Regions from separate parts of the Spirochaeta lutea genome, predicted to be linked through region 2. Evidence: riboswitches for the same ligand, from Rfam matches in the RefSeq annotation. Region 2 holds a riboswitch; the other holds the start of a gene.

Region 1 (7,816 bases), on a different contig from region 2:
ACCATTATTACCCTGATCCAGAGCTGGAATCAGTTCCTGCTTCCCCTGTTGGTATTGGATGATGCATCCACCTTTACCATTCCCCTGGGGGTCATGCAGTTCCAGGGCCAGTACACCACTGGCTGGAACCGGATTATGGCCTTCATCAGCATTGCTCTGCTTCCCATGGCCATGCTGTATATCTTTCTTCAGAAATACGTGGTTGCCGGTCTGACCGCCGGAGCTGTAAAGGGGTAACTCATGCAAATTCGACAGCAAGCTAAGGATATTGTGGCCAAGATGACCCTCCAGGAAAAGGTGGCTCAGCTGCACGCCCTGTGGTTCACCATGGGGCCCGACGGAAGCCTGGGATTGAAATCCCTCAAAGGCTACGAGCAGACCACAGGAGAACAGGATCCCTACCAGGCCCTGCGCCACGGAATCGGCCAGATTACCCGCCCCCTGGGCAGCCAGCAGATCGAAGCACGCCGGGGGGTACGAGTACTCAATGAAATCCAACACTACCTCACCACGAAAACCCGGTTAGGAATTCCCGCCCTGCCCCACGAAGAGTGCCTATCCGGCCTCATGGCCCAGGGTGCGACGATTTTTCCCTCGGGAATCAACAACGGCGCCACCTGGGACCCTGAGCTGGTAACCCGGATCGGCAGGGCCATCGGCGCCGAGGTCTACTCCGTAGGCAGCCGCCAGGGTTTGGCGCCGGTTCTGGATGTGTGCCGGGATGCCCGGTGGGGCCGCACCGAGGAGACCTTCGGAGAGGATCCCTACCTGACGGCCATGCTGGCCTGCGGCTACGTCACCGGGCTCCAGGATGAACGCCACCCCGTACTGGCCACCCTGAAGCACTACGTGGGTCACTCCTTCAGCGAGGGCGGGCGGAACCATGCTCCGGTGCGCATCGGAATGAGGGAGCTGAACGACCTGTTTCTCTTTCCCTTCGAGGCGGCTATTAAACTGGCGAAGGCCGGGGCGGTCATGCCCGCCTACCACGATATAGACGGCGAGCCCCTGCACCAGTCCAGGGAGCTGATCCATGAGTTATTGCGGGAGCGCTGGGGATTTGAGGGCATTGTGGTTTCGGACTACGAGGGTCTGGACCAGCTGGTGAACGACCACCGCACCCAGCCCGACCAGGCCCACGGGGCCGCCGCAGGTCTGTTAGCCGGGGTTGATGTTGAACTACCCAGCGATACCCTCTACGGCCCGGGCATTCCCCAGGCCATAGAGCGCGGCCTTCTTGCCATGGAGGATGTCAATGAGGCGGTGACCCGTCACATCATGCAGAAAATCCGTCTCGGACTGTTTACGAATCCCTTCGTGGATGAGGGCGGCGTACTGACAAACCTCCAGGACCACCACCAGATCGCCCGGGAAGCAGCGGAAAAGTCCCTGGTACTGTTGAAAAACCAGGGGATTCTTCCCCTCTCCCCCGCCGCCAGCCAGGAGTCCCTCGCCCTGATCGGCCCCCTGGCCGACGATCCCATGGGCATGATGGGCGGGTACGCCTTTCCGGTTCATTTAATTACCGCAGAGCGCAAGGACGGCACATCCGTCATCCCCACCCTCCGAAGCGTCCTGGAGCAGGCCTTTCCCGGCACCCTGAACTACGCCAAGGGCTGTTCGATCCTGACCGGACGCCCGGATAAACCTGCTGTCTTCCCCGGGGACATCACCGCAGACGGCCGGAGCCAGGAGGATTACCTGAGCTACGATACCGGGGGATTCGAAGAGGCACTGGAAGCCGCCCGGAACAGCGACCGGGTCGTAATCGCCCTGGGCGACCTGGCGGGACTCTTTCTCAGCGGCACCGTGGGGGAGGGCTCGGATGCCAGCACCCTGACCCTACCGGGGGTTCAGCAGGAACTTTTGGAGCAGGTTCTGGCCCTGGGCAAACCCACCATCGTCGTAGTGTTCAGCGGACGTCCCTACCACCTGGGAAGCGCCTTCCAGAACGCCGGTGCGATTCTCCAGGCCTGGCTTCCCGGTCAGACCGGCGCCCAGGCGGTTACCGACGCCCTCCTGGGCCGGATAAACCCCGGAGGGAAACTCCCCGTTTCCATTCCCCGGGACGCCGGGGCCATGCCCTACTACTACAACCATAAACTCAAGAGCGCAGGCACCCCCATCCAGCGGGACTTCGGCGCCGAATTCCCCTTTGGCTACGGCCAGAGCTACACCAGCTTCAGCATCGAAGCCTGCACCTTCGAGCGGACCAGCTATCCCCTGGACGGAGAGATACGCCTTTCGGTTACCCTGAAAAACACCGGCAGTCTGCCCGGAGACGAGGTCGTCCAGGTATATGTCCGGGACCTGGTGGCCAAGCTCGTACGCCCGGCCCAGGAGCTGAAGGCCTTCCATCGGGTATCTCTGAACCCCGGGGAATGGGGCACCCTCGAAATAACCATTCCCACCGACCTCCTGAGCTACACCATCCGGGACCACCAACGTCTCTTGGAACCCGGCGACTTCGAGCTTATGGTAGGTACCAGCTCCCGGGATATCCACAGCCGGACGGTCATCACCCTGACCGGCCAACAGCGCCTTCTGCCCCCGGACTGGCGGATGACCAGCACCTGCCTCTGGCGGCCCGGCCCCGACTCGGGTCTCCGGGATGGATCGACAAAACGATACTAACGGGTACTTCTTGTATCATACCTCCTCTCGGGGCTGCCTGGATGGTTCATTCGGGCAGCCTTTTTTTAGGGTGATTCCCATGCCCCTGGCCCGTTGTCCGGGGTTCCAGGGCCGGAGCGGGCCGGGGTCTTCCCCCCATGGAGAATCTGAGGACCGGAGCCCAACCCTGTGGGCCAAAACCACGCGATATATAGCGCATTCGAATCACCTTTTACAAAAAAAACACCATATATGGTTGACAGTTCCCGTCTACTATTACAGACTGGGTGATGTCAGGCGCACTGCCGTAACCAGAAACGGCAGGGAAGTCCGGTGCAAGTCCGGCGCAGCCCCCGCTACTGTAAGGTTGACAAACCCCGATAATGCCACTGGGAAACTGGGAAGGCCGGGGTACGGTTGATGCCAAGCCAGGAGACCCGCCTGAACACCTGAACGGGAGGTTCTCTATGACCGCTTCAAGTTTCCATTTCTGACACCAATCTGTTCTCTCCCCCCGGACGCCCCTGGGTGTTTGGTACGGCCTCGGAACGCAGTCCATCAGGGCATTACGCCCAGGACCGCTGCAGCCCGGGGTATCTCAAACCCTGGGCAGGTCCGGCATACAGCCAAGACCGGGATCGCGTACCGGCCCCGGCGTCTTTACACCACCGCTTTGAGAAAAGGACAGACCATGGTAGATACAAAAACCCATAGCCAGGAGGTGCAGGAGCACCTCAGCACGTATATAGCAATCCTAACCCGGGAGGATCGGACCCGGGGTTCCCGCTGCCCCGGGGAGGATATCGACCTGCCGGGGCTGGCCGCCCGGATCGTCAGCCTCTTGGGGGTTTCAGAGGGCACCGGGAAGAAGCCCACAGCCGATCCGGAAGGACCGACGGCTTCCGGATACCCGGCACCCCCCGGAGCGGCCCAGACAACCCTGGATGCCTCCCAATCCTCCGAAGGCTCCCCGAACCCTCAGGGCACGGCGGAACAGACCCATTCCCGCCCGGTCTTCGGAGATTCCCGAGCACCCCGATCCTCCGAAGGCTCCCAGGCTGCCCCAAAACAGCCCCTTCCCCACTCGGCTTTCGGAGATTCCCGATACTCCGAGGACCCCGAAGGCACCCATGATCCCTCGGCTCTGGCATTTCTTACCGCCGCCGCCCAGGCCGCGGGGGAGGCTATTGAGGAGGATCCGGCGTACGATGAGCTGGGGGCCCTGTTCCTACGATGCCGGTACTACCGGGAGATGATGGGCTGTGACCCCGGGGATCCAGGGTACCGCCAGGCGTACGGGGATCAGTTCGTACGCACCCTGGACCGGGGTATCCGGGAGGGGGTTTTGGATGAGCGGCTGGCGGGGATGGATATCCGGGGACTGGCCGAAGAACTTGACCCCGAGTGGGACGGGTTGATCCGTTACATGGGGGTTTCTACCCTTATGGAGCGGTACAGCCTCCGTTTTGATGGCGGTCCTGAGGAGACCATCCAGGGATTTTGGATGCGGGTTGCCATGGGACTGGCCCTGGAGGAGGATCGGCCCGAGCTCCGCGCCCGGGAGTTCTACCAGGTCATGAGCCGGCTGTTATTCATCCCCTCCACCCCAACCCTCTTCCATGCAGGACTCACCCATGCCCAGCTTTCCAGCTGTTACCTGACCACCCTGGAGGATGATCTGCCTTCCATTTTCAAGGGCCTGGGGGACAACGCCCTGCTTGCCAAGTGGTCCGGGGGCATCGGAAACGACTGGACCAATATCCGCGGGACCGGTGCCTTGATCAAGAGCACCCGGGTTTCCAGCCAGGGGGTAATCCCCTTCTTGAAGATTGCCAATGATGTAACCCTGGCCATCAACCGCTCGGGACGCCGCCGGGGAGCCACCTGTGCCTATCTGGAGACCTGGCACTACGATATCGAGGATTTTCTCGACCTGCGGCGGAACACCGGTGACGACCGCCGGCGGACCCACGATATGAACACCGCAAACTGGGTGCCGGATCTGTTCATGCAGCGGGTACTGGACGGAGATACCTGGACCCTCTTCTCCCCCGAGGAGGTACCGGATCTCCATGAGCTCTATGGACAAGCCTTCAAAGAACGGTATGAATACTACGAGACCCTGGCCGAACAGGGGAAAATACGCCTGGTCCGTCGGGTAGATGCCAAAAAACTCTGGCGCAAAATGCTGACCCGGCTCTTTGAGACCGGCCATCCCTGGATTACCTTCAAGGACCCCTGCAACATCCGCAGTCCCCAGGACCATATCGGTGTAGTCCATAACTCGAACCTCTGCACGGAAATTACCCTGAATACCTCCCGGGAGGAAACCGCGGTATGCAACCTGGGCAGCGTTAACCTTGTCCGCCACCTGCGGCATCCCGACAAAAACCAACACCCGGACCGCCCGGATTGGAGCAACCCGGGCCGGCACCCAGCCACCAACACCGCCCCTCACTCGGCCCCCGCCGCCACAATACACACCAACACCGCCCCTCACCCGGCCCCCGCCGCCACAATTCACACCAACACCGCCCCGGCCCAACACCCGGACCGCCGAGGGAAAGACACTCCTGAAAGCCAGCCTTCCCGGGCAGCGGAACCGGTCTTGGGGTCATCCGCCGATCCCCTCCCCCTGGACACCCGGCTCCTGGAATCCACCATTACAACCGCCATGCGTATCCTGGACAACGTCATCGATCTGAACTACTACCCTACCCCTGAAGCCAGGACCGCGAATCTGCGCCACCGCCCCGTCGGCCTGGGCATCATGGGATTCCAGGATCTGCTCTTCTCCCTGGGACTGGCATTTGAGGATCCCAAAGCCTTGGACCTTTCGGACCGCAGCATGGAACTGGTCAGCTACCATGCCATCCTCGCAAGCTCCCGCCTTGCCCGGGAACGGGGAGCCTACCAGAGCTTCGCCGGTAGTAAATGGGACAGAAACCTCCTGCCCCAGGACACCCTTTCCCTCCTGGAAACCCATCGAGGAGCCCCCCTGGCACTGTCCACGTCCCGGGATGGGTATCTCGACTGGGAGCCCGTCCGGCACCATATCCGCCGATGGGGCATGCGCAATTCCAACTGCCTGGCCATCGCCCCCACCGCAACCATCTCCACCATCGCCGGAACCTATCCCTGCATTGAGCCGGCGTACAAAAACCTCTACGTCAAAAGCAATATGTCCGGGGAGTTCACCGTGGTGAACCGCTACCTGGCGGAGGACCTTAAGGCCCGGGGGCTGTGGACGGAGAAACTCCGCCGTGACCTGAAATACCGGGACGGCTCGGTACAGCAGATTCCCCAGGTGCCCGACGATCTACGGCAGCGCTACAAGGAGGTCTTCGAAATTGATCCCCTGGTTTTAGTGGAACACACCGCCCGAAGGGGTAAATGGATCGACCAGAGTCAGAGCCACACGGTGTTCCTCCGGGGCAGCTCGGGCATGGCTTTGGAGCAGGTGTATCTCCAGGCCTGGCGGATGGGCCTGAAAACCACCTACTACCTGCGCACCCTGGCAGCCAGCCAGATAGAGAAATCCACCTTGGATGCCAAGGAATACGGATACACCCAGACCCGCAGCTCCCTCGATCCGGCTGGACTACCCAAGACCGATTCTCATCGGGGAGATACACCGGCGACCCCCTACGCGGCTGGCCCAGCGAACCAGAATTCCGTCTCGGAAGAAAGCCCGGACAGCCCATCAACCCCGGACAGCCTGAGAACCCGGACTATTTTTGGCTCCCGGGCACCCCAGAGCTGCACCATCGACAATGAGGAGTGTGAAGTATGTCAGTAATCAACAATGAAAAAACCGACCCCAACAAGATCCTGCCCATGACCTACCCCTGGGCCCGGCAGCACTACAAGGCGGGGGTGGCCAACAACTGGGTTCCCGAGGAGATCCCCATGCAGGACGACATCGAGATGTGGAAATCCGGAACCCTCAGTGAAGACGAGCGCCGGCTGATCCTTTGGAATTTGGGATTTTTCAGCACCGCGGAGAGCCTGACGGCGAATAACATCGTCCTGAGCATCTACAGCCACATTACCAACCCGGAATGCCGGCAGTACCTCCTGCGCCAAGCCTACGAGGAGGCAGTCCACACCGACACCTTCATCTACTGCTGCGATTCCCTGGGCCTGGACCCCGATGAGATCTACGGCATGTACGACCGAATCCCCTCCATCAGGGAAAAGGACCAGTTCGTCATCTCCCTTACTCGGGGGGTGTTGGACCCGTCATTCTCCACCCGGGATCCCGGGGGCCTGGAGACCTTCCTCCATGATCTCATCGGCTACTACGTGATTATGGAAGGCATCTTCTTTTACGCAGGCTTCGCCATGATGCTGGCCCTCAAGGGACAGCGGAAGATGGTAGGAATCGGGGAGCAGTTCGAGTACATCATGCGGGACGAAAGCCTGCATCTGGCCTTCGGCATGGACCTGATTTCCACCATCATCGCCGAACACCCCGGCCTCTGGACTCCCACCTTCCAAGAAACCATCACATCCCTCATCCGAAGGGCGGTGGAGCTGGAGCAGATCTATGCCCGGGACGCCTGTCCCCGGGGCCTGCCGGGATTTTCAGCCTCCCAGTTCTGCACCTACGTCGAGCACATCGCCGACCGGCGCCTTGAACGCCTGGGACTCCCCGCCGTCTACGGAGCAGCGAACCCCTTCCCCTGGATGAGTAAGTCCACCGACCTGGCCAAGGAGAAAAATTTCTTCGAGACCAGGGTCACGGAGTACCAGACCGCCAGCAATCTGGAGTGGGACTAGGATCTCGGGTTCCAGGGTGATTTCCATGCCTGCCCCAGTCCCCGGAATGCCTAAACCCAAGCCTCGCCGGCCTGCCGAAAAACACCGATCCGCGATTACCACTAAACCCTAATTCACGTAACAAAGGAGCACTACATGACAACCCATGCAGAATCAACGGAAAACAGCCAACCTCCGAAGGCAGAACACCTGCCGGTCCTCCAGGTTCTGGGCCGGGACGGAACCGCCCAGGCCTTTGATCCCCGGCGCATTCAGGCTGCCGTCCAGAAATCCTTCCATGCCGCAGCAGACACCCTGGGCACCATCCCCGGCCAGCCCGCAGAAGAAGGAACCGGTATCTCCGAACCCGGGAACCGCCCCAACCCGAATAAACCCGACGGCCCCGGGGTCTCCCCGGAACAAATCGCCCAGGAGGTCACGG
Region 2 (7,816 bases):
CATGATCCGTTTTTATGGTGGATTCGGTAGGTAACTTGGGAGCTTTGGTGCATATCGTAGATCTGTTTATGGCTCAGGCGTATATCAGGAACATCCTCGGGATGAAACAGGGTGTATGGATCCCTGCCTATCAGCTCCTGAGGGTCGTACCCGATGAGATCTCGGGAAGCTGGAGAAGCATAGAGGTAGGCTCCATCCGGCGCATGCCGGGATATCATATCGGTGGCGTTTTCTGCTAAAAGCCGGTAATGTATTTCGCTGTTGCGGAGAGCCTCTTCCATCCGGCGCTGCTCCGTCACGTCCCGCTGAACGGCAATAAATCCCTCCAGGAGTGAGCCCCGGCTCAGGACCGGGTGGATGGTTTGCGCGGCCGTATAGAGTGATCCATCCCGTCGCCGGTTGATGATCTGCTCAGACCAGATGGTGTGATTCCCCAGGGTGCGCCATAGCTGTTCATAATACTCTCTGGATTGAAGACCCGACTTGAATAAACGCGGGGTCTGCCCTAGGAGTTCATCCTTTGAATAGCCGCTGATGGTGGACATGGCGTTATTCGCATAAATGATTCTCCCCAAGGGGTCAGTAATGTACACACCCAAATCTATGGTATGAAGGGCCTTCTCGATGGTTACCAATAACTGTACTGCTTTTTTCCTTCGGAAACCCCAGAGAAGCAACACAACCGCGCCGATCCCTAGGACGGCGATACTGAGTACCCATGGAAAGGCCGTACCCAATCCTACAGACTGATTCTCAAGCGCACCGGGAGCGGAGGTCGGTTCGAAATCTATAAACACCGTATTATCGGGTAACGCCTCCCTGGATAGGGAAAACCGTTCCATGGGTTCGGTGTTGATTAAGAACGGATTGTCACTGTAGAGCAGCTGGGGCTCTCCCAGGGGTTCGGCGAATCGCTGAACCATGAGTGTGCCGGCCATGGTGCCGACCTGGTTCGCATTAACCATGTATCCGCCCAGGGCACCGAACTGCAGGGTATCCTCCCAAAAACTGTATATGGGAAAGGAACCTAGGGATTCTATGAGTTGGAAGGACTCCTCCAGAGTCAGTAACTCACCTGTTTTAGTGACAAAGTATGATAAATACAAGATTGGGGTGGAAGCCGGGGCTTGCAGCAGTTGTTTTCTCAGCTGGTCAGTAGATGGACTAGGGAGCAGGGTTAGCGGTGGAATCTGTTCTCCCTGAGCCTGCAGGTCCGCCGCAGCCATGGTTATCTGGTTCGCGTAACTTTGACCCAATTCTGTCTCATCGGTTAGTACCATGATAGTGGAAGCGCCAGGGTGGAGTCGTGCTATGGCCCGAAGATTTCTGGAAAAATCGAGGCTCTCAATCACTCCGGAGCCGGTATACCCGGGAATCTGGTCATGCAATCCGGCAGCCACCACCGAGGAGCCAATATGCTTGAGGACATCGAGCTGATCCTGGTACTCTAGGTAAAAATAGAGGGCATTATCGTCCGTGAGGTATAAACCGTCCAGGTGCTGACCCCGGTATTTTTTGGATACGAAGTCAGCTGTAATGGGCGCAACCTGTTGGTAGGGAAACTGTTTTGTCTGGAGAAATTCACTGAAAAAAACTGCTTTGGGATAGGATTCCCTGACCGTCGCTTGAAAAACCTCACCCAGCTCAGCTGTCCAAGGAAAATCGCTGCTGTAGGAATGGAGGATCAGGATAGCGGGTTCCTGGGCGAATGCCAGGACGAAGGGCGATAACCAGAATACTGCGATAATGATCATTAGGGAACGAACCCGTTTTTCCATACCTAAAGCTTAGGAATTGCGGAGATTGAAAGCAAGGTTTTTCGACCTAGGGAGAAGATGAAGGAACAAGATTCTGAGGTTTTCCAGATAGAAACCCGCGAATATTGTCTGCGGCAATCTGGATGAGGTGCTGCCGGGCCCGGACGCTGCTCCACGCCCGGTGGGGACTAACGATGACCCGGGGATGGTCAAATAACCGGGGATGCGGTTCGGGCGGTTCAAGGGAGTACACATCGGTGTAATAATAGCGGGGCCCATGGGTCCGGCTGTCCAGGGCTAGGATCAGATCCGCTTCTGCAACGATTCCCCCCCGGGCCGTATTGATTAGAATCTGATCCGAGGGCGAGCGGGATAGGAGTTCACCCCCGATCATCTCGAGGGTGCGTGCTGCCAGGGGGACATGCAGAGTGATGACGCTACTCTGGAGGAAAAGCTCTTGAAGAGGAAGAATATCCCGTTCTTCCAACAGGGGATCCTCCCCGCAGCCCCGGGGAATGGTACCATCAGGATGTCTGCCGGCGAGAACCTTCATTCCAAAGGACCGTGCAATGGACGCAACCTTCCTTCCGATACGACCGTATCCGACTATCCCCATGGTCTTGCCGGCTAATTCTTCCATAGGGACCAGTGAATAGGAAAAATCCAGGCATGAACTCCAATCACCCTGACGTACCGAGTCGGCATGCATTTGTATTTGATTAAACGCATGGAGGAGAAAGGCGAACACATGTTGGGCGACCGAATCTGTGCTGTAATCGGGAATGTTGCTGACAGGAATACCCAGGCGGGCAGCATAATCCACATCCACGGTATTCCACCCTGTGGCCAGGATTTGAATAAACCTAAGACGGGTGAGAACATCCAGAACATCTCTGGTAAGCGGTACCTTATTTGTCAGGATGATTTGGGCGTCCTTGGCACGGGAAAGAAGTTCCCGACTCGCTGTCCTGGGATACACGGTGAGGTTTCCCAAATCGGCGACGGGCTGCCAGGAGAGATCCCCCGGGTTGTTGGTCTGCCCATCCAAAACAAGAATGTTCATAGCTGAAGTCTAAGAAAAATGGTACACCGCTGCAACACCTCCCGGATTCCGAATGATCTGTACGGGATTTTTATACACCCTGGACAATCGCTCTTCCTGTAACACCAAATCCGGCGGTCCCTGTAACAATTCCGGCCGAGAATAGGACGGGTCGCCATGAGCACCCGCCTCAGCACTCCCCGGTCCTAGAAGGACAACCTCATCCGCCACCTGTAGGGCAACCGTCAAATCATGGAGTACCATGAGAATCCCCTGGCCGCGGTTGGCAAGGTTTTTAAGAACCCGCATGGCTAATACCTGGTGATGTATATCCAGGTGTGCCCCGGGTTCGTCCAGGATAAGAAATCTGGGGTCCTGAATAACAGCCCGGGCAATCATGACCCGCTGCAATTCCCCTCCACTAAGGGTATCAAGGGTATGGTCTAGGAGCGGCTGGAGTTCAAACTGCCCTATACCGAATTCCCAGAGCTCGGATGGGCATTCCAGTGCGTTGATCCCCCGGCGGTAGGGATAGCGCCCCATGATGAGCGCATCCCGGACGGTGGTGCCCGGGGGAGGTGTATGGAGCTGCGGGACAAGGGCAATGTACTGAGCACGTCTCCTCGGTGAGTAGGATCGAATATCCTCCCCTCCAAGGAAGACTGCACCTGCCTGGGGTTTGATGAGACCCGACAGGAGATGGATAATAGTGGATTTCCCCGAACCGTTGGGTCCCAACAGCACGATAATTTTTCCGGGTTCAAACCGCAGATTTAGGTTGTGTATCAATTCCTGTTGAGGGGTGTAGGAGAATTTGAGATCCCGCAGTTCGAGGGAGTTCCTTGTATCACCACTCATAACCTGCATCCTTTCCCGAACCCTGGGGCATGAGAATCCTCCAGATAAAAATGGGACCGCCTAAGAGAGCCGTAAGGACCCCTACGGGTATCTCTCGTGGACTGACCAGGGTTCTGGCGAGGGTATCAGCTAGTATGAGAAAGATGCCACCGCCGAGGGCAGAGAGCGGCAGGACCCTTCGATGATCCACCCCGACCCAGCTCCGCAGAATATGAGGTACAACCAGCCCCACGAACCCTATAACGCCGGCCGAGGCAACGGAGAAGGCAGTGAGCAGGCTCGTGATCACCAGTAACGTCCGCCGGACCGCATCGACACGCATTCCGAGTATATGCCCGGTACCGCCTCCCCATGAAAGTATGGTTACCTCCCTGTGTAGAAAGAAGATGATCAAGGATGCCAATACTACCACCGGAGCTACTAAGGCCACTCTGTCCCAGTTTGCCGCAGAAAAACTCCCCATGGTCCAAAAGACGATCTGTTCCAGATGCCTGCTGTACAGAAACATGAGAACCGAAATCCCCGCCGACCCCATAACGCCAAGCCCGACCCCCGCCAAGAGAATGGCTTGACTGCGGTTCGGTGAGATAACCCTGGCCAGCAGATAGACAATCAGGGTGAATCCCAGGGCTCCCAAAAAGGCCGATAGGCCGATGATCCCGAAGCCTGAAAGCAGGGGGAACACGCCTATTACGGGGGTCAGGATAATACCGATACTCGCCCCCAGGCCTGCCCCCGAACTAATCCCCAGCAGATAGGGTTCCGCCAGGGGATTTCTGAACACCGCCTGGAGCACTGCCCCGCTCAAGGATAGGGCCATGCCCACCAGGCCGGAAAGCACAACCCGGGGCAATCTGACCTGGAGTATGATCATCCTCACCGAAGCGCTGTCAGCCCCGCCATCCGTACCCCGGAATGGCAGGAGAGACAGAAGGATCCGCATGGACTGGTTGAACCCAATCTCGGCAGCCCCGAAAGAAACGGCCCCAAGGCTGACCACGATATAAGTCAAGATCCCCAAGAAAATCCAGCCTACAAACCGCTTCAGGGGAAGACGGTCGTGCATACCTAGTCCCGGGCCTGTTCAGGGGATTGTATAGTGTCCTGGCTTTGGGGTGATCCCGATGTCAGAGCCTGGCGAACCTCAGGACTAAGATCCGGATGAAAGATAGAGGCCAACATGACCAAACCGTCTATGGACCGCGGTCCCTGGCGGTCAATGAGATCGTTATTTATAGTATACAGTCTATCTTCAGTGACGGCGGTGAGGGAGCTATAGCCCGGGGTAACCTTGAAGGCATCCTCAGCAGGCCAGGATCCCGGCAGGAGAACTAGCTCGGGATCATGTTCCAGGAGCTTCTCCAGGGAGTAGGACCACCCCGATACATCTGCAGCGATGTTTTCGCCGCCGGCGAGGGTGATCATTTGGTGAATGTAGGTATCACCCCCAGCCGTCCAATCTCCCCCGTCTCCGAAGCCGACGGCATAGTACACCCTGGGACGCGGTGAGGATAGGGTCTCCAATTCCGTCTGGAGAATCTGCAGCCGCTCTTTCATGGACTGCACCAGAGCATCCCCCCGGTTGGGGACTCCCGCCGCCTGGGCAATTCCGGAAATAGACTCGAATACCCCACTGAGTTCGGTTACTGTATCAAGGATGAGAACCGGTATGGACAGATCCTGGAGTTTTTCCACTGAAGCAGTGAAATAATCCCGGGGTGCGATGACAAGATCAGGCTTCAATGCGAGGATGCCCTCAACACCAGCATCCATTCCGCCGCCGATGCTCGGAATCTCCGAAACCCCAGCAGGATAATCGCAGAAGTCGGTGCGTCCCACCAGCCGATTCTGAATTCCAAGAGCAAATAGTATTTCAGTAACATTTGGAGCCAGGCTCACAATACGCTGGGGGCTCTGTTGCGGGGTGGAAACTTCGCTAGCGGCATCGGGTAACTCAGAGGACTGACCCTGGATCGATTCCTGGGTTGGCGGACTGCCGGCTGTCTCCTGATTACCAGCTGCCAGAACGAGTGTCGGTGAAAGGGTTACCCCTAGGATCAAACAGAGGGAAAGGATAGTACGGGAAAACGACCTACGGAATTGCATAACAACCTCCTACCTGTCCGCGCAGGTATTTGTATGTTCATAAGGCAGGTCTCCTGACTCGTTCCGACCCTAACCGCCTTCCCGGAAAAATCCAGTGGCATACAGGTTAGGTAGTAAAACTCACAGTGGCGGGACCGTGGAGGAATTTCACCCCCTTCCCTTTTCACCGCACCATGGTTACACCATGGTTCTGACCGTAAAGGCCAGATTGCGGAACCTTATGTACAGGCTTTATACCCCTTGGCGAGGCTCATGGTCAACGACTACAATACCGGTATGCCGAAGATTCATGACCGTATCCAGATTGCCATGGAGGAGCTGGGAACCAGGGCTGGTATTGATCTTCCCCGGACCTTTGAACTGGTTTGGCCGTTCTTATTAGGATGGTTCTCCGATAACACCGTAGCACCGCCGATGTCCCGGCAACTTCCTGATACCCAGGCTCAGGTATCAGGGCCCGTCCATCCGGCCCATTCCGGTCTGGGCGGGGCTCCAAACCACTCCCTCATCGATCCCCAGGAGGCCTGGGAAATCGACTCCCCCATCAACCCCCAGGAGGCCTGGGATGTTGCTTGCCTGCTTGCGGAATCCGGATTGCCCCCGGGTTTACCCATGCTGGTCTGTTTTTTTGAGACGGCCCAGGCAGCGGGATGTGGGCTTTCATGGAAGCAATAACCCACTTTGAGTACCCGAGGCTCGAACCGATGGGGCGGAATCGACCAGCCATCAGGTGTTTGTCACACCGAGGAGGGTGAATCAGCGGGGACCTCCCTTGAGACCCGGGCTGTTTTTTTGTACCATCCATTCCAAGATTAGTATCGTTTACGAAGGAGGGGGTATGCCCCGATTAAGAAGTCTCACAAATACGGCCGGCAGAAATATGGCTGGTGCCAGGGCGCTCTGGCGGGCCAACGGTATGACGAAAGAGCAGTTTGGAAAACCAATTATTGCCATCGCTAATAGTTTTACCCAGTTCGTCCCGGGACATGCCCATCTCCACACCATCGGTCAAGAAGTGAAACAGTACATCGAAGACCAGGGTTGTTTTGCTGCCGAGTTTAATACCATTGCAGTGGATGACGGAATCGCCATGGGCCACGGCGGGATGCTCTACAGCCTGCCCAGCCGCGATCTGATTGCAGATAGTATTGAGTACATGGTCAACGCCCACTGTGCAGATGCCCTGGTATGTATATCAAACTGCGATAAAATCACCCCGGGCATGCTCATGGCAGCCATGAGACTGAATATCCCAACGATTTTTGTTTCCGGGGGCCCCATGGAGGCGGGCCGGGTGGGAGACCGTAAATACGATTTGGTGGACGCCATGGTAATGGCTGCCGACCCGGAGGTTGACGATAGCCTTCTAGCTGCTGTGGAGGAACACGCCTGCCCTACCTGCGGAAGTTGTTCGGGAATGTTTACCGCTAACTCCATGAACTGCCTGAACGAGGCTCTCGGCTTGGCGTTGCCGGGAAACGGTACCGTAGTGGCAACCCACGCAAAACGGCTCGATCTCTTTAAAACCGCCGCAACCCGGATCGTTGAAATGGCCAGGGAATTCTACGAGGAAGATAATCACCAGGTTCTTCCCCGGTCCATTGCCACCAAGGCCGCCTTAATGAATTCCATGAGCCTGGACATTGCCATGGGCGGAAGCACTAATACCGTTCTCCATCTGCTCGCCATTGCCAGGGAAGCCGGGGTGGATTTCACCATGGCGGATATTGATGCCCTGAGCCGAAAGGTTCCTTGTATCTGTAAGGTAAGTCCCAATAGCCAGTACCATATTGAGGATGTCCACCGGGCCGGGGGAATTATGGCCATTCTAGCAGAGTTACACCGGGGAGGCTTGATTGATCCGAATGTGCCCCGGGTGGATTCACCGAGCCTGGGGCAGATCCTGGAACGCTATGACCTTACAAGGAATCCCGATACCCGGATTGTGGAATTTTACCGTGCTGCTCCGGGAGGTACTCGGAATCTCGTTATGGGTAGTCAGCATAACTACTACCGAGAAGGGGATACAGACCGCACCGAAGGCTGTATTCGA

Evidence for each region. Region 2 has a riboswitch for cobalamin ahead of DC28_RS02785 (ABC transporter substrate-binding protein). Riboswitches for the same ligand answer to the same signal wherever they lie in the genome.
Region 1: linked by a shared signal. The riboswitch ahead of DC28_RS16300 (ribonucleoside-diphosphate reductase subunit alpha) and the one ahead of DC28_RS02785 (ABC transporter substrate-binding protein) in region 2 are both predicted to bind cobalamin.

Annotation. Positions count from the first base shown of each region.
Region 1 is NZ_JNUP01000071.1:136,149-143,964, forward strand. It holds gene DC28_RS13310 (carbohydrate ABC transporter permease) at 1-237, shown strand, start outside; gene DC28_RS13315 (glycoside hydrolase family 3 N-terminal domain-containing protein) at 241-2,634, shown strand; cobalamin riboswitch at 2,892-3,072, shown strand; gene DC28_RS16300 (ribonucleoside-diphosphate reductase subunit alpha) at 3,305-6,412, shown strand; gene DC28_RS13325 (ribonucleotide-diphosphate reductase subunit beta) at 6,403-7,395, shown strand; gene DC28_RS13330 (ribonucleoside triphosphate reductase) at 7,531-7,816, shown strand, end outside.
Region 2 is NZ_JNUP01000023.1:140,832-148,647, reverse strand. It holds gene DC28_RS02805 (PAS domain-containing hybrid sensor histidine kinase/response regulator) at 1-1,778, opposite strand, end outside; gene DC28_RS02800 (D-2-hydroxyacid dehydrogenase) at 1,825-2,820, opposite strand; gene DC28_RS02795 (ABC transporter ATP-binding protein) at 2,830-3,657, opposite strand; gene DC28_RS02790 (FecCD family ABC transporter permease) at 3,647-4,723, opposite strand; gene DC28_RS02785 (ABC transporter substrate-binding protein) at 4,726-5,763, opposite strand; cobalamin riboswitch at 5,790-5,977, opposite strand; gene DC28_RS16355 (hypothetical protein) at 6,040-6,438, shown strand; gene ilvD (dihydroxy-acid dehydratase) at 6,602-7,816, shown strand, end outside.